DNA from 3 places in the Selenihalanaerobacter shriftii genome. Region 1 is predicted to be linked to each of the others. Evidence: riboswitches for the same ligand, from Rfam matches in the RefSeq annotation. Region 1 holds a riboswitch; each other region holds the start of a gene.

Region 1 (7,753 bases):
GTAATTAATTGATTATACTTAGCATCTGCAGGTTGCTTACTAGTAAACTCTTTGAATGGGTAAATTTTAGACTTTTTATCTTCAATACTACCTACTGGTTTAGCAAGAATAGTTGGACCATCTGGATTGATCTTATCCCCAACTAAGTAATTTTCACTCATTCCGTTATACCATAAATATGTAGGTTTAACATTCTTCCTTTTCACGAAATTACCTTTTAACTTAGAATCTGCATCTTTACTACCTGCTGCTGACCAATCCCATTCCATTTTAGTCTTAGACTTTTTAGAGAATTCTGGGATGTGACAAGTCTGACAGGCAACAGTTTGAGCATGTTCATTAAGAGTAGCATTAGCTTTCTTAGAAATATTACTGCTATTATGAGGCTTGTCTGTATGACATTGAGCACAAGTTACTGTACCTTCACTGCCTAATACATGAATACTTCTACCAGGGATTTTATGATCCTTAGTAACGTGACAAGACTGACAACTCATATCAGCTCCATCAGTACCCATATGAACATCATATTCTCTATTAGTATGGATTAGTTCTTTTTCAATGTCTCCTTCTTTAACGTTATTACCGCCACCAGCATAAGCATGACAAGATAAGCAGTTTTCACGTGTAGGTTGTCCAACACTTTGAGCTGCTTTAACTAAATCTACACTCTTATCTGGTCTACCCCAATCTTTCTTAGCTTTCTTATACTTTGATAAGTCAGCGTGGCAGACAAGACAGTCTATATTAGTTTGGTCTTCAAAACTGAATTCTTCAGTTCCATAACCATAACCGGCGTGACATTGGGCACATCTTTGTTCATTTGCTGGAGTAGAGATACAGAAACCATTAATGTCATCTTTCTTTCCTAAACTCTTATTTTTATTTCCTTTAATAGTGGAAGTTTTTCCTTCCCATTGATAGTGGATTGAATGTTGAACATCTTCAGCTTCTTCTGAATGACAAGAAATACATTTTTTAGTTACATCTTTTCCGCTATCAAATGGACCTTTAATAAACATTGAATGATCCATAGCCATTACGGTGCTTGAAACTACAAATAATGTTAAAATAAATACAATACCTAATGTTAATTTCTTACCCATTATTTTCTCCCCTTTTTATATAGTATTCTACTTGAAATTAATTAAATTATTTTAAGTATGATTATTCACCTCCCTTTTAAAAAATAAAATGATATTTATCAATTATGCCATTTATTAGATATATTCGACAATAAGAAAATATATCCTGCAATACTAAATAATAATTTGAACAAAATGTGAACACTAGGAAGAGTGTATGACCGGGGGTAGGAGGGGATGGTTATATTAAATTTTAAGTTGGATAGAATGTATATTATATATTATCTAATAAAATCAGGAATTTTAAATAAATTTTTAAATATCATTGTGATACTTTCTTAAATATGTTTTAATTATAATAGAGTATTTAATATAGATAATTTATTATAAAAAGGGATGTGACAAGAAGTGTTTAATAAAATAACAGATGAACTACTACCTATATTAGCAGGATTATTTGTAGCAACTATATTTGGATTTTCATTTTTATTTACTAAGGAAGGTTTAGAGGTGTTAGCTCCTTTTCATCTATTAGGCTTTAGATTTGCAATAGCGGCCATAATATTAACGGTATTAAAGATATTAGGGATAATTAAAGTCAATTTTAGAGGTAAAAAACTAGGAGTATTATTACTTTTAACTACATTTCAGCCAGTGGCTTACTTTATATTTGAAACTTTAGGAGTGCAGATAACGTCTTCTTCGGAAGCTGGGATGATGATTGCTTTAATTCCTATTTTTGTAACTATATTGGCTGCTGTTTTTCTTAAAGAAATCCCTAGTAAGCAGCAAGTTATTTTTATTACTATTTCAGTGGTAGGGGTATTATTTATAATAGTAATGAAAGGAAATTTAGATGTAAAAGGACAATTAAAAGGATTATTCATTCTGTTAGGTGCTGTTATTTCCGGTGGAATTTTTAATATATTGTCTAGAAAATTATCATTAAAATTTAAACCAGTGGAGATTACTTATATCATGATGGTAATAGGTGCTGTAGTGTTTAATGGAATATCTATCATTCAACATATAGGAGCAGGAATGCTCAAGCAGTATTTTCAACCATTAGAGAATTTAAATGCTTTAATTGCTATTATTTATTTAGGAGTTCTGTCTTCAGTCCTAGCATTCTTCTTATTGAATTTCATGTTATCAAAGATAGAAGCTTCTCGTTCAGCAGTATTTACAAATTTAACAACAGTTATTTCAATAATTGCTGGAGTAGTATTTAGAGATGAACCTTTTTATTGGTTTCATATTATAGGAGGAGGTTTAATCTTATTAGGAGTCTGGGGTACTAATTATTATGGTAATTATGAGCCCAAAAAAGTTGTATCTAGAACTTATAAAACTTAATTTTAAATATTAGTTTTTAGTTAAAGTATTAGGAGAGTATAATAAATAAAAAATTTGTTGACAGTGATTAATAATTATGTTATCCTATTTAAGAGAATATTTACATGAGAATAGTTGAAGATAGAGGCGCAGTGACTAAGAGTACTTCTAAGGAGTTAAGTGTAAACTATGACTTAGAATGAAAGGAGTTATTGCCGAAGCTTTAAAAATTGCACTAATTTTTAGGGTTGGATCTATAATTAATAGTTATAGAACTGTCACTGAATGAGTGAAGTGCTATCTTATATACTGTGAATGAGATTTTAACGGTTATGAGATAATATCATAACCGTTTTTTTAATATCAGCATATAAATATATAAATCATTCATAAAATATTTATAAAAAAGAGAATGGAGGAAGGAGTAGTAAGTATGATATTACATGGTACAATGGAAATTAATGAAAAGGCAAATTTAGAAATTGGTGGTTGTGAAGTAACAAAAATAGCTGAAGAATATGGAACGCCGTTATATATCCTTGATGAAAAGGAAATTAGAGATAATTGTCGGGCGTATCGACAAGCTTTTGAGGAATGGTATCCTAAGTCAGAAACTATTTATGCAAGTAAGGCTTTTATGTCGATGACTATGTGTCGAATTATTGAAGAAGAAGGTTTAGGTTTAGATGTGGTTTCTGGTGGAGAATTGCATACTGCTTTAGAAGCCAATTTTCCAGTAAATAAGATTTATTTCCATGGAAATAATAAAACACCAGAAGAATTAGAAATGGCTTTAGAGGCTGGAATTGGTAGAATTGTAGTAGATAATAATTATGAATTAGATTTATTAAATAGCATAGCAGGTGAAAGAGATGAAGTAGTAGATATTTTAATTCGAGTAACTCCAGGAGTAGAGGCTCATACTCATAGTTATATTCAAACAGGACAGACAGATTCTAAATTCGGAGTTGGAATTCAAAATGGTTTAGCTTTAGAAACAATTAAAAGAGCGGTTAATTTAGATAATTTATCGGTTAAAGGAATACATTGCCATATTGGTTCTCAGATTTTTAATTTAGAATCTTTTGGATTAGCAGTAGATGTGATGCTAGATTTCGTAGAAACTGTTAAAGATGAAGTAGATTTAGTTATGGAAGAATTAAATCTAGGCGGTGGGATTGGTATTAAATATACTGAAGAAGACCTGACTGTAGATATTGAAGAATATGCTAAGATAGTATCTAATGCTATTGAAGAGAAGTGCGAAGAATTAGGGATCCCTCTACCAAAGGTAATTAATGAGCCGGGACGTTCTATTATTGGGACAGCAGGTTCTACAATTTATACTGTAGGTTCTATTAAAGCAATCCCTGATATTAGAAAGTATGTAGCAGTAGATGGGGGAATGCCGGATAATATTCGACCAGCTCTTTATGAAGCTGAATATGAGGCTATTATAGCCAATAAAGCAGATCAAAGCCCAGATGAAGTAGTCTCCATTACTGGTAAATGTTGCGAATCAGGAGACATGTTGATTTGGGATATTGAGTTACCTAAATTAGAAAGTGGAGATATTTTATTGGTCAGTTGTACAGGCGCTTATGGGTATTCAATGGCTAATAACTATAATAGTTTACCTAAACCCGGGGTAGTTTTGGTTAATGATGGTCAGGTTGAAGAGGTTATTAGAAGTGAAACTTATGAAGATTTAGTAGCTAAAGAAGAAATTCCTAAACGATTAAAAAGTAATTAAATTTTACTTTCTAATTAATATATGATTATTTAAGCTAGATTTTACTTAATCAGTAGAATCTAGCTTTTTTAATTTTAACCTTATTATTTTAATGAATTTTAAAATTTGATTTAAATCATAGTTATATATTCTTTTATACGATAGGATGGTTACAAGAAGTGATGAGGGAGGTAATAAAGATGAATAAAAAATTAAAAGTTGTAATTATATCTGGAGGTTTAATCTTATCTGCTTGGTTAACTCATTTTTTAAATCTTAATCCTGTTTTCTTTAATATTATTATGATTTTAGCAAGTATTGTAGCTGGTTATCAAATTGCTATTAATGCTTTTAATACTTTAAAGATGGGAGTATTAAGTATTAATACTCTAGTAACTATTGCTGCTATCGGAGCCTTAATTATTGGTGAATATTGGGAAGCAGCAGCTGTAACCTTTCTATTTGTCTTTGGAAATTATTTAGAAGTTAAGACAATGAATAAGACTAGAAATGCTATTAGAGGGTTGATGGATCTTTCTCCTAATACTGCAAATGTTATTAGGAATAATGAGGAAGAAGAAATTTCAGCTAGAGAAGTAGAAGTTGGAGAAAAAGTAATAGTTCGACCAGGCGAAAAAATCCCAGTTGATGGTGAAGTAATAAAAGGAAAGAGTACAGTCAATCAGGCTTCAATTACAGGAGAATCTAAGCCAATAGAAAAATCAACAAAAGATGAAGTATATAGTGGAACAATTAATAAAAACGGTTACTTAGAAATTAAAGCTCAAAAAGTAGGTGAAGATACAACATTTGCTAGGATTATTCAGTTAGTGGAGGAAGCTCAGGAACAAAAAGCACCAACTCAGAAATTTATGGAGAAGTTTTCTCGTTATTATACTCCAGGGATAATTATATTAGCTATAATTATCTTCATGATTACTCAGAATGTAAGATTAGCTTTAACATTATTAGTAATTGGTTGTCCTGGAGCTTTAGTTATCTCTACACCGATTTCTATTGTTTCAGGGATAGGAAATGCAGCTCAAAATGGAGTCTTAATTAAAGGAGGAGAACATTTAGAAAAAGCTGGTGAAATAGATTTAGTTGCTTTTGATAAGACTGGAACTTTAACTAAAGGAGAAGCAGTTGTCACTGATCTTGTCGCCTTATCAGGGACAGAAGAGGATTTGTTAATTACTGCAGCAAATGCAGAATTAGGATCAGAACATCATTTAGCTCAGGCAATAATAGATAAAGTTGATGATGAAAATAGATTAAGTAAAGTAGATGAGTTTTCTGTGATAACTGGTAAAGGGATTATTGCTAGAACAGATAAGGATGAAGTTTTGGTAGGGAATACAAAGTTGCTTAGTGAAAATAATATTGAAACTACTACAGAATTAATTGAAGAAAAGGAAGCATTAGAGGTAATGGGTAAAACAGTAGTTTTTGTTGTGAAAAACAATAATATTTTAGGACTAATAGCTATTGCCGATGCTCCTAGAAAACAGGCTAAAGAAACAATAAATAAGTTGAAGAAATTAGGGATTAAAAAAGTTGAAATGTTGACTGGAGATAACGAAAGGATTGCTCAAAGTATTTCTGAAGAACTGGGGGTAGACGATTATCGAGCAGAATTATTGCCAGATAATAAAGTTGAAGCTATCAATGAATTACAAAAGGCGGGTTATACTGTAGCTATGGTAGGTGATGGTATTAATGATGCTCCTTCATTAGCAACAGCGGATATTGGAATTGCAATGGGAGGTGCAGGAACTGATGCTGCTATTGAAACTGCTGATATAACTTTAATGGCAGATAAACTTGATAAATTACCTTTTGCTATAGGATTAAGTAAGGCTGCAAATAAAAACATTAAACAAAATGTAATCTTTGCTGTTTTAGTTGTTTTTACTCTTTTAGCTGGAGTGTTAGGCCAAAAAGTTTTCCTTGCTTCTGGTATGTTAGTTCATGAAGCAAGTGTAATAATGGTGATTCTCAATGCCATGCGCTTATTACGATATGAAGTATAATTATTAAGCAAGGAGGTGGTCTTAGTGAAAAATAAAAAACTTTACTTAAAAGATCTCGCTTGTCCAGATTGTGCCCAAAAAGTTGAAAAAATATTAAACAAACAGACTGGTGTAAGAGAAGCAAAAGTTCATTACACTACTAGTAAAGCTAAGGTGGAATTTAACGAAGACGAAATAACAATTGATGAACTTAAAAAAGCAGTAGCTACTACGGGTTATGAGGTGGAAAGAGTTTCATAACTTAAACTATTACTTAAAGGTATTAATCCATCTTGATGGATTAATACCTTTAAGTTTGTGATTTTTATAATTATTTAATTTGTTTTTGGAGAGTAATATGATAAAATTAAATATTAAAGGGGGAAAAGCAGATGGATTGTTGTCAGAAAAATGAACTTTGTGCTAGTAAGGTTCCTATTTTTACCGAGCTAAGCTTAGATAAATTAGAAGAAGTTAACAAGTTGGTTAATAGGAAAGAATATAAAAAGGGAGAAATAATATTTCTGCAAGGACAATTGGGTAAAAAAATATATATTTTAAATTCAGGTCAGGCTAAGATCTATAAAACATCTAGGGATGGGAAAGAACATATTTTACGTCTTTTAAAAGAAAATGATTTTTTTGGAGAAATGGTTTTATTTAAAGAAGATTCATTAGATACTAGTGCTCAGGCAATTACTGATTGTATTATTTGTGAAATTAATAAAAAAGACTTAGAGCGGTTATTAAAGGAAAATTCTAATATAGTTTATCGCTTATTATCTGCTATTACTAGTCGTTTAAAAGAAGCAGAGCAGATGCTTGAATCTTTGGCTTTAGAAGATGCGCGTCAAAAGACTATCAGATTATTAGTAGATTTAGCACAAGAAAGTGGAGTTGAAACTAAAGAAGGTCTAGTAATTGAGTTACCACTCAGTAGAGAAGGATTGGCTAATTTGTTAGCAATGACTCAGGAGACTTTGAGTAGAAAATTATCTAATTTACAAACAGAAGGCATTATTACTATTCATGGGCAAAAAAAAGTTATAATAAGAAAAAAAGAATTATTAAAGAACAGTTAATGTCTCTTTGCTATCTACCTTTCTAAATACTTTCAGCTATGGTATAATAAAAGTTAATGCTTAAGAGGTATAAGGGGTGATAGAATGAAAGTAATAACCAGTCATCAAGGAACAGATTTTGATTCCTTAGCAGCTATGGTTGCAGCGAAGAAGTTATATCCAGAGGCTACTATGGTCTTTTCAGGTAGATTAAGTCAAAATGTTAAAGACTTTATGTCTTTATATAAAGATAGGATTATTATTAAGCGGCCTAATCAGATTCAGGGAGATATAGAAGAAGAGAACATAAGTAAGTTAATAGTAGTTGATACGAGAATTAGTAGTCGAATAGGTGAATTATCTAAATTAGCAAATCATTCAGTAGTTGATTTGGTTATTTATGATCATCATCCAGAATTAGATGGTGAATTAGATGCAGACTGGGAATTAGTAAAGCCAGTCGGTGCAACTACTAGTTTACTTTGCCAAGAGATTAAAGAAAAAGGAATTGATATTACTCCCTTCGAA
Region 2 (7,753 bases), on a different contig from region 1:
CTTTGATTTTTTAAATATTTAATTTAATTATTATATTAGCCAATCTCCATTTGCATTTAAATAATTTATCTTAGCCAAGCAATTACTATTATATCATATACTTATTCATAATCAATATTTTTGTGATTTTTTTATAATTTATTACTTTAAAATTTGGCCCATATAATATATTCTATATTTTGAATAAAACCCCTGCATATTTGTAGATTAAATTACTTATTTTGAGGAATTTCAATTATTTGGCCGGGTTGGATATTAGCATTAGTTAAGTTATTGATTTTTTTAATTTGATAAATTTTCTTTCTAACATCTATTTTTGAAGAATAATGTGCTTTAGCTATTATCCATAGTGAATCTCCAGGTTTAACTTTTATCTTTTTCATATGTATAGTTCCAGTACTTACAACTGTATTACTTATAAGCAAAAACATAACTGTACAAATAATTAAAACTAGTCCTAAATTCAAAATTCCCCTTTTTGAATTTTTATTCTGTTTAGAACGCGGATAACAATTAACAGCATAATCCTTCATAATACATCCCCTCCTATGTAGAACGCTAGTTTCTAGAACACCTGTTCTAATTATATTATATACGAACATCTGTTCCTTGTCAAGGTAAAACGAACAAAAGTTCTAATATTAAGGGAACACGAGTTTGATTTAAGGAGTTACTTATGGTATAATATAAATAATTTGATTATAATGGAGGTGCAGCAATGGAAGAACTATCTAAGCGACAACAACAAATTTTAACTTTTATAATGAAAGAGATAAATCAGAAAGGATATCCACCGTCTGTACGTGAAATAGCTAAGGCAGTAGGATTAAGCTCTCCCTCTACTGTTCATTCCCATCTTAAAACTTTAGAAGAAAAAGAATATATTCGTAAAGACCCTACTAAACCAAGAGCAATTGAGGTTTTATATGAACCTGCAGATTTAAATAAAACCAATAAAGAGTTAGTTAATATTCCTATAGTTGGTAATGTGACTGCTGGAGAGCCTATTCTAGCTATTGAAAATATCGAAGATACATTTCCACTTCCTATTGAATATATTAGTGACACTAGTGATGAATTATTTATACTTACTGTTGAAGGTAATAGTATGATTGAAGCTGGAATCTTAGATGGAGATTATGTAATTGTTAAACAACAAAATACTGCTAAAAATAGAGATATTGTAGTAGCTTTATTAGATGAAGAAGCTACTGTAAAGAGCTTTTTCAAAGAAGACGAACATATTCGTTTGCAACCTGAGAATAAAACCATGGAGCCAATTATAGTTTCTAATGTAAAGATTTTAGGAAAAGTAATCGGAGTTTATAGAAATTTGTAAATTACATATAAAAAAGGTTCTAAGATTAAAATCTTAGAACCTTTTTTATTTAAAGTTATCATCTTCTGCGTTATTCTCTTCTGTCTTTTTGAATTTAATAGCATTTGTTGGACAAGCATTATAACAGTGAGCATCTCCTAAACATTTATTATTGTTTGGATTATCTGCTTTTTGGCCTTGAGGAGTATTTACTAGTATATATACATCTTGCCCACATATCCTAATACAATTCCCACAACCTATACATTTATTCCAATCAATCTCTTCACTATATAGTAATTCATACTCTTCACCAGCTTTATTAACCGCTTTTTTACTCATAATCATCACCTCAAAGTATTATATTATCAAAAAAGAGATTCGTTTCTTTTTAAAAGAATAAATAAAATAACCAATATTACTAAGTAAGGAAAATAATAATTATATTTATTATAAATAGTTATTTCATTATTTCTTGCTAATTTTAATTCATAAATAAGAGTGTCCGGTTGAAAAGGAGACATTTTTTTAATAACCTTCCCCTTTTTATTAATAATTCCACTAACTCCAGTATTACTTACTTTAATAACAGGTCTCCTATTTTCTACTGCTCTAAAAATGGCAGCTTGCCAAATTTGAATTGGAGCATTACTTTGATGAAACCATGCTTCATTAGAAATATTAATTAAAAACTGACTGTTAGAAGCAAGTTCGCTAACTAAAGATGCATTTAAAATTTCCGAACAGATAGGACTACTCCAAGTCACTCCTTTTAATTTGAAGTATTTTTCTTTTTCTCCTGATGTTTTATCATTGACCAGTTCACCTACAAAAGCAGGTAGTAAATTTCTAAATGGAATATATTCACCAAAAGGAACTAAACTTAATTTACTATAATTATCCGTCATCTTTATCTGTTGATTAATTAAAATAGCTTGATTATATACATTATCATTAATTTTATTTAGCGCTCCAGTAAATAATGACACATTAAACTTATTAATTCTTCTTAATAAATACTTCTGCCAATTCATATTATCCGGACTTAATACAAAAGGAATTGCAGTTTCTGGCCAAATTACTAAGTCTAAATCATTATCTTCTATTAATTGATCAGTTAATCTAACATACCAATTAATTATATTAGTCCTATGTTGGTGGTCCCATTTAATTTCTTGAGAGATATTAGGTTGCATTAAACCTAATTTTAAACTTCTTCTTGCTTCATTAGTAGGAAAATTTAAATTAATTAATCCATAGCTAAAGACAAAAATCAAAAGTAAACTAACTGTAATTACTTCTAACTTATTTAAAATTTTATTATATTTAAAGTGTAAAATTATTTTATATATTAATACATTAATTAAAATAATAAGAAAAGTTACTCCATATACTCCTGTTATATCTGCAATCTGTATTAAGATTGGAAAATATGCTTGAGTATAACCGATAATACCAAATGAAAAACTACTATCTATAGTTCTTGTTAAATATTCAATAATCATCCAAGTAGCAGGGATTAAAAATAGAATAAAATTTTGATAATGTTTTATTAAATAATTACTTATTAAAGCAAAAGTACCAATTAGAATACTTAACATAATGCTTAAAAATATAGTTACAATAACGGCAAATGTCAATGATAAATCAAAAATAAGTTGAGGGTAGACTATCCAATAAATTGCAGTTCCAAAAAAGAATATCCCACTTAACACCCCACTTCTAAATGCCATTCTTGGTGTTTGGTCTTTAATGACTAACAAAAGTGGTACTAAACTAAACCAACTTATAAAATATAAATTAGGGTATGAAAATGGTAATCCTGTTAATAAACCACTAATTATAAGTAAAATTATATTTATTAATTTATTCTTCATTATATTTTGCCACCTAACTTCTTAATATCAAAATTAGTGCTAACAATACGGCTACTGCTAATCCTAACCAGAGCATATAAAACCTCCTATAGATATAATTAATTATAAAATTATTATACCATAAAATTGCAATAAAATCCATCTTTTAAGTATATCAAAAAAATAAAGACTACTCAAGATTCTGTTTTAATCTCAAGTAGTCTTTATTCTATCTATTTTAAAAATGTTATTTTGTTTTTACTACACCTTCGTCTAGTTCAGCTATATCTTCACTTAAACTAGTAACATCTTTACCTAAGAAATTAACAGTTAAAAATAAAGCAACTAAACCTATTGGGATAGTAATCATAGCTGAAATACCCAATCCTGCTGGAATAAAGCCAACTAAAATAGCTATAAGAGCAGCAGTAACAGCATAAGGAATCTGAGTTTTAACATGATCGATATGATCTGCTGCTGATGAAGTTGAAGACATAATAGTTGTGTCTGAAATTGGTGAGCAATGATCTCCAAAAACGCATCCAGTTAATACAGCACCAATAGTTGGAGTTAATGGTGCTCCTAATTTAACAGCCATAGGAATTGCCAGTGGCATAATAATAGCATTAGCTCCCCAAGATGTTCCTGTAGCAAAAGCAACAATACAAGGTAAAACAAACATCATAGTCGGTACTAAGAAAGGTGGTAGAACTCCTTTTGTAATACTTACAATATAGTTAGCAGTTCCTAACTCTTCAATGACTCCACCTAAAGACCAAGCTAATACTAAGATAGCTGAAGCTATGGCTAAAGATTTAATTCCATTTATCCAGGCCTCCATTATCTCTTCAACAGATAAAACTCCTTTGAGTAATGAAAGCAATCCAGCGACAAATGTACCACCAAAGGATGCCCATAATAATACTACACTAGAATCAGCATCTCCAAATGCTTGTCTAATAGTTGCTCCTTCAGCTCCTCCTCCATTATACCAAAGACCAACAATAGTAATTACTATTACAGAAATTATAGGGATAAATGCATCATACCAAGTCAAGCGCTTACCTTCAGGCACCTTCATATCAGTTAACTCTTCTGAAGCCATAGGTGTAGCTCCATCTCTTAATAACTTACCTTCTGTTCTAGCACGTACTTCTGCATCATACATTGGACCATAATCTTTCCCTAAATATGCAATGAATAGTACTAAAACCAAAGCAAAGATACTATAGAATCGATAAGGGACTGTTTGTAAGAAAGTTGTATAAATATTTTGATCCATACCTAGCTTAGTAAAGGCGTCTTGAATTAACCCCATTTCATAACCAATCCAAGTTGAAATAAATGCCATACTAGTCACCGGTGCTGCCGTACAGTCTACAATATAAGCTAATTTTTCTCGAGAAACTTTAAGTTTATCAGTAATTGACCTCATAGTATTACCAACGATTAAAGTATTAGCATAATCATCAAAAAAGATTAATAATCCCATAAACCAAGTAGCAATCTGTGCTTTTCGAGCTGTTTTAGCCTTCTTAGCTAAAAAATCGGCCACCGATTGAGTAGCCCCAGATCTACTAATGATTCCTACCATACCAGCTAAAGTTAACAAGAATAAAAGTATAGCTACATTCCAAGAATCAGTTAACGAATTAACCATATAAGTATCAACTGTTCTCATAAAACCTGTTAATGGATTGAAATTTGCTAAAATAGTTGCTCCAATAAAAACCCCTGCAAATAGTGAAACTAAGACTTCTCTACTCCACCAAGCTAGAATAATTGCTAATAAAGGCGGAAGTAAAGATATCATTCCGAATTCTTCCATTAATTATTGCCTCCTCATTTATTATATATTTAAAAATAAAAAATCCTCATCCCAATTTATGAGATAGCGCACTCCCGAAGACATTTGTCTTCAAAAGCAGTCCAATACCTATTAGATATTAACCCAGTATTAGAAATTAAGATTTCTCTAATACTTCGGCAATAGTCCTTTTCATTTTAGATCATAGCTAATCTTAATAGCTCACTAAAATTACTTGTGACTCACTGCACCTCTACCTCATCATATCAGATGAGGCTTGCATTAATTATGCAATTTTCAAAAATAGTATAACATATGTCAGTTAGTTATGCAAGGATGAAAAAGAGTAAATTTAGTTATTTTTCGTGTAATTACTCTTTTTTATAACGTTCTTTGTAAAGATTTTTATTATATGCAGCTTCTCTATTAGAACAATCTTCCCTAGAACATAACTGACAGTTCTTGAAACTTGTTTCAGTTGGAAACCAAATTCCTGAAGTAGTCTTCACTGGCTGCATTAGAAAACTACTGGTAAGTTTAACCCCTATTTTCTCAGTAGGATCTTCTAAAAGTTCAAATAATTTTTCCTGTTCACTTATTGGCCATTCAGGTAAGGATCCTGGATTCATTTTTGAAATTGATCCTGGATTATTAAATTCTGAGATATGTTTTTTAAGAGCATCTCTAGCAGCATCTAATGCCATATCTTTAATTACATCTATCCAATAGCTTTCCAGCATATCATTATATTGACCTGACCATTCTTCTATTTCCTCACCACTAGTTGCAATAAATGGAAATACCCTTTGAACAGATTCAAAATTTACACTAAGAATTCTACTATTAAACTCAATCCCATCAATAATTACAGAATCTTCTTTATGTTCATTAATATAAGTAATTTTATAAAGTGCTTTTGGTTTAGCTACTTCCATAGCCTCATTAGCAAGCTCTTTAATTCTGTTGGCATTTTCACTTTGTAGTTCAGTCTTCAATTTTTTTAATAATTTTTTAAAATTAATTCTAAAATCAATATCATCTAATAATACTTCTTTCATAATAGCATCTCCTTTGTTTAAAATTTAATTTTGTTTTGGAATCTCAAAAGCACAAGGTCCAACTTGACACTTTCCACAAACATCAAAAAGACTATCTGCTTCTCCAAGTTCATTTTTAAAATTTCGATCATTCTTTAAAAGTAATGAATAACATAAGTGTCTATCTAATCCTTCTTTAGTTAACGCTCCTGTTGGACATTCTCCGATACAAACACCACAAGTACCATTCTGATAATAAAGACATGGCGTCTCTGTAAATTTATCTGAAGGACTAACGTACTTGTCTATCACAAGACTACCATATCTTCCTGCGCTACCTTGTTCAGTAATTAACATCTTATTAAGACCAAAATCTCCTAAACCACATATTTTTGCTGCACTTCTGTGGGACCATAAACTAATTAATCTTTTTTCGTCAAAATTATGAGTGGATTCTTCCCAACCAACTTTAATCTCTTCTTCACTTAATCTTTCTTGTAAAGCATTACATATCTGATTAATTAATTCATTAGTTTCTTTATATGCAATTGCCCATTCCTTTGTACATTTATTTTTGTGCTGATTGTCTTTTACTATTTTTTTAGAAAAAGGTATAAAAAAAGCAATAACACTTTTAGCATTAGAGAGTATATCTTCGGGTAATTTATATTCTGGAGCGACTATCTTTTTAAGTTTTTTAAAATCACTATCAGTAGCATCAGCATATCCCACTAATGCCTGACGATATTTAGTTTTAGTTTTGGCATTGGAGACTCTGTCTTTTATAGTATTAGTAATTATTTCCTTGATCATTTTAATTGTCCTCCTTTATAATATCTTATTTCCTAAAAAACATTGAGTTTTTATTACTTATATATGTTATTATTTTGCTTTTATTTAACCAATTAATTTTTAAATTATCTATTTACTAAATAACTTCCAAGGAGTGCCTTTATAGTTTCTACTTCAGAAGGTTTGTTTGCTTTAATAACAAAGTGTCCTCCTTTTATTAGAATATTAAAGTCATTAATTCCTTTTTTTTCTAAATGATTTTCTACTTGATGAATATCATTATTTTCAGCTAAAGGTACTTTTTCGCCTACCAAATCTTTATTAACATAAATATTGAATCTATCATATGGTAAATTTTGATCACTTATTGGTTCTTTATCAAACCACATATAACTTACCTCCTAATAAATAAAATTTCTTTTCAGTTTAAGTATATCCTTTAAAAACAAAATTATAACAAAATTCTTGATTAAATTTATAACTAAAAAATCGAGAGATAGTTAAGTGATTATATTAATTAATTACAATACTGAATTAACAATCTCCTCTGTAAAGTATAAAATTAATAAAATATATTGATAATAAATTATATATTAAATCAATCCTGGAGGAAAAAACATGTTACATCTTATAACAGAAGAAGATATAGAACAGGCTGTTGATTATTTAGCTAATACATTACCAAAAGAAACACTTGAATATGCTTATGATCATATTGAAGGTAGTCAACCAAATCATATTCTTTTTCACTTTGGTATAAAGGATAGGGTAAAATGTGCTTTAAAAGAAGGAGATTTCGACTGGAATGATGATATACACGATGATCTTTGGGAAAGACTTACCCATAAAGCTGCACAGCAAATATTTAAAAAATAAATTAACTAATAATAGAATAAAGTCATTCACAATTTGAGGTTTTTCGTCATAAGATATGATAAATAGA
Region 3 (7,753 bases), on a different contig from region 1:
GATCTCTTTTGCAACAGGAGTTAAGCTTTCTTGATTATTATTAGCTTCAGCAAAATAAAGTTTAAAATTATTATCAATTGTAATTTTTTCTTTTGGATAATTATTAGTTAAAGAGGCTGGTTTCTCCTTGTTAGATGGAGGTAAATGTAAATTGCTATTTAGATAATTAATAATACCTTGTTCAATAGCTTTAGCAATCTTTTTTCTAGTTTTGTTATTAGTTAAGCGCTGATAGTCTTCAGGATTACTTAAAAAGCCTACTTCTACTAAAACTGCTGGCATTTTAGTCCTTTCTAACACATAAAATGCTCCAGGTTTCACTTGACGATAATTTTTGGGTTGAATAGCAATCAATTCTTTTTGGATAAATTTAGCAAGCTTTTTGCTTTTTGCTGAGTTTGGGGTATAGAAAGTTTGACCACCGAAGGATTTAGTACTTGGAAAACTATTAACGTGTATGCTAATAAATAAGTCAGTATTTTCTTGATTAGCTAATTTAGCTCTATATATAATATCTTTATTCCGATTATTCTGGTATAAAGAGTCACTTGCACGAGACATTATTATTTTCATGTTACCTTTATTTAGGTAATTAGCTAAATGTTTAGCTATTGATAAATTAATATCCTTTTCATGAGTACCGTTATTACGAGTGCCTGTGTCTATCCCACCATGACCAGCATCTATTATGATTCTCTTTTCTAACGTTGAATAATTATTATTTTGAGTGATACCGCTGGCAAATATACTACAAATAAAGAAGAGGATAGCAATTCCAATAATTAACTTTTGTTTAGTAATAATTAAAAAACTAGTTCTTTTCATCTTTTAAGCTCCTTGTGTGTCTATCTATAAAATTATATTAAATTCTAAAGAAAATATGTTCAGTAAAATTTACCAGTATATATTCTAGGTATATTTAAACTCTGTTATGAATAAGTAGTTAGCAGGGATGGTCATTATAAGGAGGAATTAATGATGAGTTTATATCTTTCAAAAAGAATTGCGTTTATGTTAACTTTAATTATTGGAATAGGAATCTTTCTTTTAGGAAATTTAAGCCCGAATTTGAGTAAGCAGGTGATGATGCTGACCTCAGACAGATTAGTTCCTGTTTATAAGGTTGACACGCGAAAGAAAAAAGTAGCTATTACTTTAGATGGTATGTGGGGAGCGAAATATACTCCACGATTATTAGAGATTTTCAAAGAAAACGATATACAAATTACTTTCTTTTTTGGCGGTAATTGGTTAGAGGATTATCCAGATATGGCTAAAAAGATAGTTGATAATGGACATGAAATTGGAAATCATACCTATAGTCACCCTCATTTAAATTCTTTAACCAAAGAAGAAATAGAAGAAGAATTAGTTAGAAATCAGCAATTAATAAAAAATCTAGTAGGTGAACAGCCAAAATTATTTAGACCACCGTTTGGTGAATATAGTAATAAAGTAATTAATGTAGCAAAAGATTTAAACTTTCAAACAATCCAATGGAGTATAGATTCCTTGGACTGGAAAGAACCAGGAGCTGATGTAATTACAGATCGTATTTCAAAGAAAATAGGGCCAGGTGATATCATTTTAATGCATAATAATGGTTTGCATACAGCTGATGCATTAGAAGTATTATTACCAAAATTAAAGGCAAAAGGATATGAAGTAGTTAAGCTTTCGGAATTAGTATATAAAGATAATTATTATATTGAGAGCCATTCTGGAGTTCAAAAACGTAGAATCAATCCAGGGAGGGTGGACTAAGTGTTTAATAAAAAGATTAAGTTTTATTTTATACCTTTGCATCGTGGAGTTTTATTAGGGATATTATTTTTATTGATAGCTATTAGCTTTTTAGCTAATAGTTTTATGAATGAAGTAGAGCCGGTATTTAATGAAGTAAAACCATATTATCATGGGTCAGAAGATAAAGCAGAGATGGCTTTGACTATTAATGTAGCTTGGGGACAGGAACATATACCACAAATGTTAAAAGTATTAAAAGAAAAAGAGGTTAAAGCTACTTTCTTCTTTATAGGAAGATGGGTAGAAAAGTTTCCAGAATTAACTAAACAAATAGCTGAAGGCGGGCATGAGATAGGAAATCATGGTTATCGTCACTCGCATCCTAATCAGTTATCCAAACAGGCTTTGACAAATTTAATTAAAAAGAATGAAGAGTTATTGATTGAAGTAACTGGTCATCAAACTAAATTATTTGCTCCTCCTTATGGAGAATATAATGATAGAGTAGTAAAGATAGCTGATGACTTAGGATATAGAACGATCCTTTGGACAGCTGATACTATTGATTGGCAACGTCCTGCCCCAGAGGTAATAATAAGTAGAATAACTAAAAAAGCTAGTAATGGAGGAATTGTCTTAATGCATCCTACTGCACCAACTGCTAAGTCTTTACCAACCATGATAGACAAATTAAGAAAGGAAGGATATGAATTAGTAACGGTAACTCAGTTGTTAATGGGACAGGGTGATTAAATGTTAAAGAAATTTCGAGTTCAGATTATTAATTGCAATTTGATTATAGCAGTCATTTTAATAATAATATTATTTTTTTTGATTACTAATTTAATGTTAGAAAAGATAACTAGGAAATTATATGGAGTAAAACCAGGAGTTACTTATCAAGGAGAAAAGATGGAATATTTTTTTCGAAAAGAAGTTTATCAACGGATAACAGAAGACGCCATTGAAAAGCGAATCTGGAGTAAAGAAGCGACAATAGATTCTAAAACCGGCAAGATAAATGCTGAACGGCTAGGAATAATTTTAGATGTAGAAAGTACTGCAAATGAAATTATGGCTGCTGAAGCAAATACTGAAGTAAGTCCAAATATTTATAAAGTTAGACCTTATATGACTAAAGAAGTCTTGAAAGAAGTTACAGAAGTAATAGGTATTTATCGTACTTCTATAGGTGGGAGTTCAAGTAGAGTTAAGAATATTAGGTTAGCTACTAAAAGCATTAATAATACCTTAGTTTTATCTGAAGAAATTTTTTCGTTTAATGAAGTAGTAGGTCCTCGAACTAAAAAACGAGGTTATCAAGAAGCACCAGTATTCTTTAATGGAGTTGTTATGCCAGGAGTAGGTGGAGGCATTTGTCAAACTTCTAGTACTTTGTATAATGCTGTGCAAGAAGCCGATTTGAAAGTGGTCGAACGATCCCCTCATTCTAAACCGGTTAGATATGTACCTAAAGGTCAAGATGCAGCAGTTGTGTGGGAAATATTAGATTTTAAATTTTATAATCAATATTCTTTTCCAATAATAATTAAGGGTAGTGTTTATGGACGACAAGTAGTAATTAAAATATTAGGCAAAAGGCAGGAATAAATTTTTTTTTAATGAATTAAATTAAAAGCATATAAGGAATTGGTTACAAAAAGGTTATATTTCTCTATAAAATAATTTTTTCAATATAACCTTTTTGTTTTATTATCATATAATATTTTGATGATTTTTATTTTAAGGTTAATTTCATACTAAACTAGATAATGGAGGAAACTAAATATGAAAATTAAAATTAAACGCCTAGATGATTCAATATCTCTACCAGAATATAAGCATCCAGGAGAAGATGTTGGTTTAGATCTTTGTTCTAGAGAAGAAGGAGTTTTAGAACCTGGTGAATATAGAATGTTTAAGACAGGAATAGCGATTGAATTACCACGTGGTTATGCGGGATTTGTTAATCCTAGAAGTGGTTTAGCTGTTAATTATGGGGTTACAGTTTTAAATGCTGATGGTGTAATTGATCCTGGTTATCGTGGTGAAATTGGAGTTCCTTTAATTAATCATGGTAAAGAGTCTTTTAGAGTCAATAAAGGAGCAAGAATTGCTCAATTAATTATTCAAAAATATGAAGAAGTTAGATGGGAAGAAGTAGATGAATTATCTAATACAGTTAGAGGTGAAGGCGGCTTTGGGCATACAGGAATTTTAGATTAACCTTGGATCTTTTAATACCTTCTGAAATCTTTGCATAGAATATTATAAGAATAGGTTATCAGGAGGTATTAAAATGAAATTAAGTGAATTACAAGGAAAAGAGATTATAAATATGTATGATGGATGTAGATTAGGGATAATAGGTGAAAGTGAATTGATTTTGGATTCTAATAGTGGAGATGTCGAATCAATTATTATTCCAAATCAAGGTGGTTTATTAAGTGTCTTCAGTGAAGAAAAGTACTTGATAATTCCTTGGCAAGCAGTGAAAAAGGTTGGAACAGAAGTAATTATTGTAGATTTAGAGAATGATTTACAACCACAGCGTGCTTCTATGTAAATGTGGTTTTAGAATATCCTCCTTAGCTTTTGGATATGTTAATTTTAAAGATATCAAAGGAGGTTAAATATTTTATGGCATCTGTAATAGGTGTTTTTAATCAAAGAGATCAAGCAGAGAGAGCAGTCAATGAAATTAGGAAATCTGGCTATGAAGAACAGGAGATATCTTTAGTAGCTAAACAGGCTCAAAATGCTACTGGGGAACTGCATAAGGATGAAGAAGAGTATGGAGAAGGTGGCTACTATGGAGATGATTACGGTGAATCAGTCTATGATAGAGAAGGAAATTATGCGGCTCAAAAGGATGTTGGCGGCACAGAAATGAATTTTCAAGAACAAAATTTAACTGATGGAACTGCGGCTGGTGGGACTTTTGGGGGTGTTGCTGGTTTATTGGCTGGAGCCGGGGCCTTGGCTATCCCTGGAATTGGCGCTATTGTTGCTGCTGGTCCAATTGCTGCTGGTTTAAGTGGAGCAGTGGCTGGTGGACTAGCTGGAGCCTTAGTTGATTATGGGATTCCAGAAGAAGTTAGTCAAGATTATGAAGATCATATTCGTAGAGGTAATATGTTGGCTGTATTTGAAGGAGCTGAGAATGAAGAAGATACAGCTGAAATAGCGGCTATTATGCAGCGAAATGGTGCTGTAGATGTTGAATTATATTAAATAAATAATTTAAAAGGAGAGAAATAATTTCTCTCCTTTTTCTATTTAGACTTGACATTTAATATAATTTGTTAGAAAATAAAAGAGAATTAAAAATTATATTAAAATCTGAATAAGATTGAGGTTGAGGAGCAGTGATTATTAGTATTTAAAGAGTTAAGGCCAATTTTTCTTTAAAGAAAGGGGTCATTGCCGAAATTTAGATTCAATTTGGTACATTGAATTTAGGTTGGGCTTAAAGTTAATAACTTTAAGACTGTCATCAGCTAAACTGGTGGAGGACTATCTTAATCGTTATAAACCTGTATATTTATAATGATTGGTGTTCTTGCCAATCATTTTTTGATTATTATAAGTTATAATTATTAATCATAAGTAGGTGGTTATTAAATATTAATTACCTAAATTAGAAAGGAGCTGTAAAAAAGATATGAAAAGAGTATTAGTAAATGGTGCTAGAGGAAAGATGGGAGAAGAAGTAGTAAAGTTAATAGATAGAAAAGAAGACTTAGAGTTAGCAGGAGCAGTTGATTTAGTAGATGTAGATGAGGATATTGGTGAGTTATTGAGTTTATCAGGGGAGGTAGAGATTGAAACTGATTTAAAGTTAGCTATTGCAGACAAATCTCCGGATGTTATTGTAGATTTTACAACTCCTCAGGTAGTAATGGAGAATATCAAAACTGGTTTAGAAGCTGGGGTTGATATGGTAGTAGGAACGACTGGGATTACTGAAGTAGACATTGAAAATCTAGAAGTATTAGCTATGGAGACAGAAACTAATATTATTATTGCTCCTAATTTTGCTATAGGTGCTATTTTGATGATGGAGTTTTCTAAGATGGCTGCTAAATATTTAGACCAGGCAGAAATTATTGAATTACATCATGATCAAAAGTTAGATGCACCTTCTGGGACTGCAATTAAAACAGCGGAATTGATTAATCAGGTTAGAAAGAACAAAAAGGTTGAAAAAGATGTGATAGAAAAGATTCCAGGTGCTCGTGGTGGAGAGCAAGAAGGATTAAATATACATAGTGTTCGTTTACCAGGTTTAGTTGCTCATCAAGAAGTGATTTTTGGAGGAGTAGGGCAGACATTAAAGATTAGACATGATTCGATTGATCGTCGTTCATTTATGCCAGGGGTTAAATTAGCTATTGACAAGCTAAAGAATATAGATGGAGTAGTTTATGGATTAGATAATTTAATGAAATTTTAAAGTTGACAAGCACTACTTTGGAAGGTTAACCATATAATATTAATGATTAGAAAAGTTGCGAGGAAGGAGGATTAAATGAAAACGGGATTAAAAGGAACTAAAATAGCAGTTTTAGGCGGGGACAGACGTGAACAAAGAATGCTTAAACTCTTAGTAGCTACAGGAGCTCATATTAAAACTTTAGGAATGCCTGCAGATGAAGACTTAGATATTATAGTAAAAGATGAGTTATCAGAAGTTACTAATAATGTTGATGTAGTTATTGCTCCTATGGTCAGTGCTGATGAAACAGGATATCTTAAGGCTACTTTTATTGATAAAGAGATCAAATTAACAGAAGAATTCTTTGCTAATTTAGAATTTGGAACTTTATTTTTTATTGGAATAGCTAGAGGTAAGTTAGTAGATTATTGTGAGAAACATAATATAAAACTGGTTGAAATGGCCAAATTAGATGAAATAGCTATTCTTAATGCCATTCCTACTGCTGAAGGTGCAATTCAGGTTGCAATGGAAGAATCAAACATTACACTACATAGTAATAAATCCATGGTTTTAGGTTTAGGTAGGGTTGGCTTAACTCAAGCTAGGATGTTAGCTGGATTAGGAAGTAAGACTTATGGGGTAGCTAGAAATCCAGCTGATAGAGCTAGAGCAAAAGAAATGGGAATTATCCCTGTTGATTTTTCTGAGTTAAAAGTAACCATTACGGATATGGATTTTATTTTTAATACTGTTCCGAAAATGGTCTTAACTAGAGATATCTTAACTAGAGTAAAGCAGGAAGCTATAATTATCGACCTAGCATCTAGTCCTGGTGGCACAGATTTTGACGCTGCAGAGGAATTAGGTATTAAATCAATACTGAGTTTAGGTTTACCAGGAAAAGTAGCCCCTAAGACTGCTGGTCAAATTTTAGGAGATGTTATTCCACGTTTAATTATAGAAGAATTATAGATATTGACCTTCCAAAGGAGGTGTGCATATTTGAAATTAAAGGGTAAAAGAATAGGTTTTGCAGTTACTGGTTCATTCTGTACTTTAGCTAAAATCATCCCTCAATTAAAAAGAATAGTAGAGGCGGGGGGAATAGTTTATCCTATCATTTCTGAAGTTGTTCAAGAGACAGATACTAAGTTTGGTACAACAGATAAATGGATAAATAAAATAGAGGATATTACAGGAAATGAGTTAAGAACTAACATTATAGAAGCGGAACCTATTGGTCCAGGCAAGCTTTTAGATATATTAATAGTAGCACCTTGTACTGGAAATACTGTAGCTAAACTTGCTAATGCAATCACAGATACTACAGTTTTAATGGCTATTAAAGCGCATTTAAGAAATGATAGGCCGGTAGTTATAGCAATAGCAACTAATGATGGATTAGGGAATAATGCCCAGAATATAGGTAAGTTATTAAATACTAAAAATATATACTTTGTTCCTTTTGGGCAAGATAATCCTCAAGAGAAAGTTAATTCATTAATTGCTAGAATTGATTTAATTCCTGAAGTTATAGAGTATGCTTTAGATGAGAAGCAAATTCAG

Evidence for each region. Region 1 has a riboswitch for lysine ahead of lysA (diaminopimelate decarboxylase). Riboswitches for the same ligand answer to the same signal wherever they lie in the genome.
Region 2: another riboswitch for lysine. It lies ahead of B5D41_RS06375 (Na+/H+ antiporter NhaC family protein); the one in region 1 lies ahead of lysA (diaminopimelate decarboxylase).
Region 3: another riboswitch for lysine. It lies ahead of dapB (4-hydroxy-tetrahydrodipicolinate reductase); the one in region 1 lies ahead of lysA (diaminopimelate decarboxylase).

The regions. Positions count from the first base shown of each region.
Region 1 covers NZ_FUWM01000010.1:31,981-39,733, forward strand. Annotated here, with positions in the region: gene B5D41_RS06655 (tetrathionate reductase family octaheme c-type cytochrome) at 1-1,106, opposite strand, end outside; gene B5D41_RS06660 (DMT family transporter) at 1,494-2,441, shown strand; lysine riboswitch at 2,555-2,728, shown strand; gene lysA (diaminopimelate decarboxylase) at 2,854-4,173, shown strand; gene B5D41_RS06670 (heavy metal translocating P-type ATPase) at 4,353-6,185, shown strand; gene B5D41_RS06675 (cation transporter) at 6,210-6,425, shown strand; gene B5D41_RS06680 (Crp/Fnr family transcriptional regulator) at 6,557-7,246, shown strand; gene B5D41_RS06685 (CBS domain-containing protein) at 7,331-7,753, shown strand, end outside.
Region 2 covers NZ_FUWM01000009.1:101,473-109,225, reverse strand. Annotated here, with positions in the region: gene B5D41_RS06395 (LysM peptidoglycan-binding domain-containing protein) at 213-533, opposite strand; gene lexA (transcriptional repressor LexA) at 719-1,339, shown strand; gene B5D41_RS06385 (4Fe-4S dicluster domain-containing protein) at 1,385-1,660, opposite strand; gene lnt (apolipoprotein N-acyltransferase) at 1,687-3,195, opposite strand; gene B5D41_RS06375 (Na+/H+ antiporter NhaC family protein) at 3,422-5,002, opposite strand; lysine riboswitch at 5,059-5,245, opposite strand; gene B5D41_RS06370 (vitamin B12 dependent-methionine synthase activation domain-containing protein) at 5,353-6,039, opposite strand; gene B5D41_RS06365 (hypothetical protein) at 6,064-6,831, opposite strand; gene B5D41_RS06360 (hypothetical protein) at 6,936-7,199, opposite strand; gene B5D41_RS06355 (hypothetical protein) at 7,429-7,686, shown strand.
Region 3 covers NZ_FUWM01000003.1:262,441-270,193, reverse strand. Annotated here, with positions in the region: gene B5D41_RS01315 (N-acetylmuramoyl-L-alanine amidase) at 1-825, opposite strand, end outside; gene B5D41_RS01310 (polysaccharide deacetylase family protein) at 979-1,764, shown strand; gene B5D41_RS01305 (polysaccharide deacetylase family protein) at 1,765-2,499, shown strand; gene B5D41_RS01300 (VanW family protein) at 2,500-3,357, shown strand; gene dut (dUTP diphosphatase) at 3,535-3,972, shown strand; gene B5D41_RS01290 (YlmC/YmxH family sporulation protein) at 4,046-4,312, shown strand; gene B5D41_RS01285 (hypothetical protein) at 4,387-4,980, shown strand; lysine riboswitch at 5,097-5,273, shown strand; gene dapB (4-hydroxy-tetrahydrodipicolinate reductase) at 5,411-6,202, shown strand; gene dpsA (dipicolinate synthase subunit DpsA) at 6,278-7,159, shown strand; gene B5D41_RS01270 (dipicolinate synthase subunit B) at 7,190-7,753, shown strand, end outside.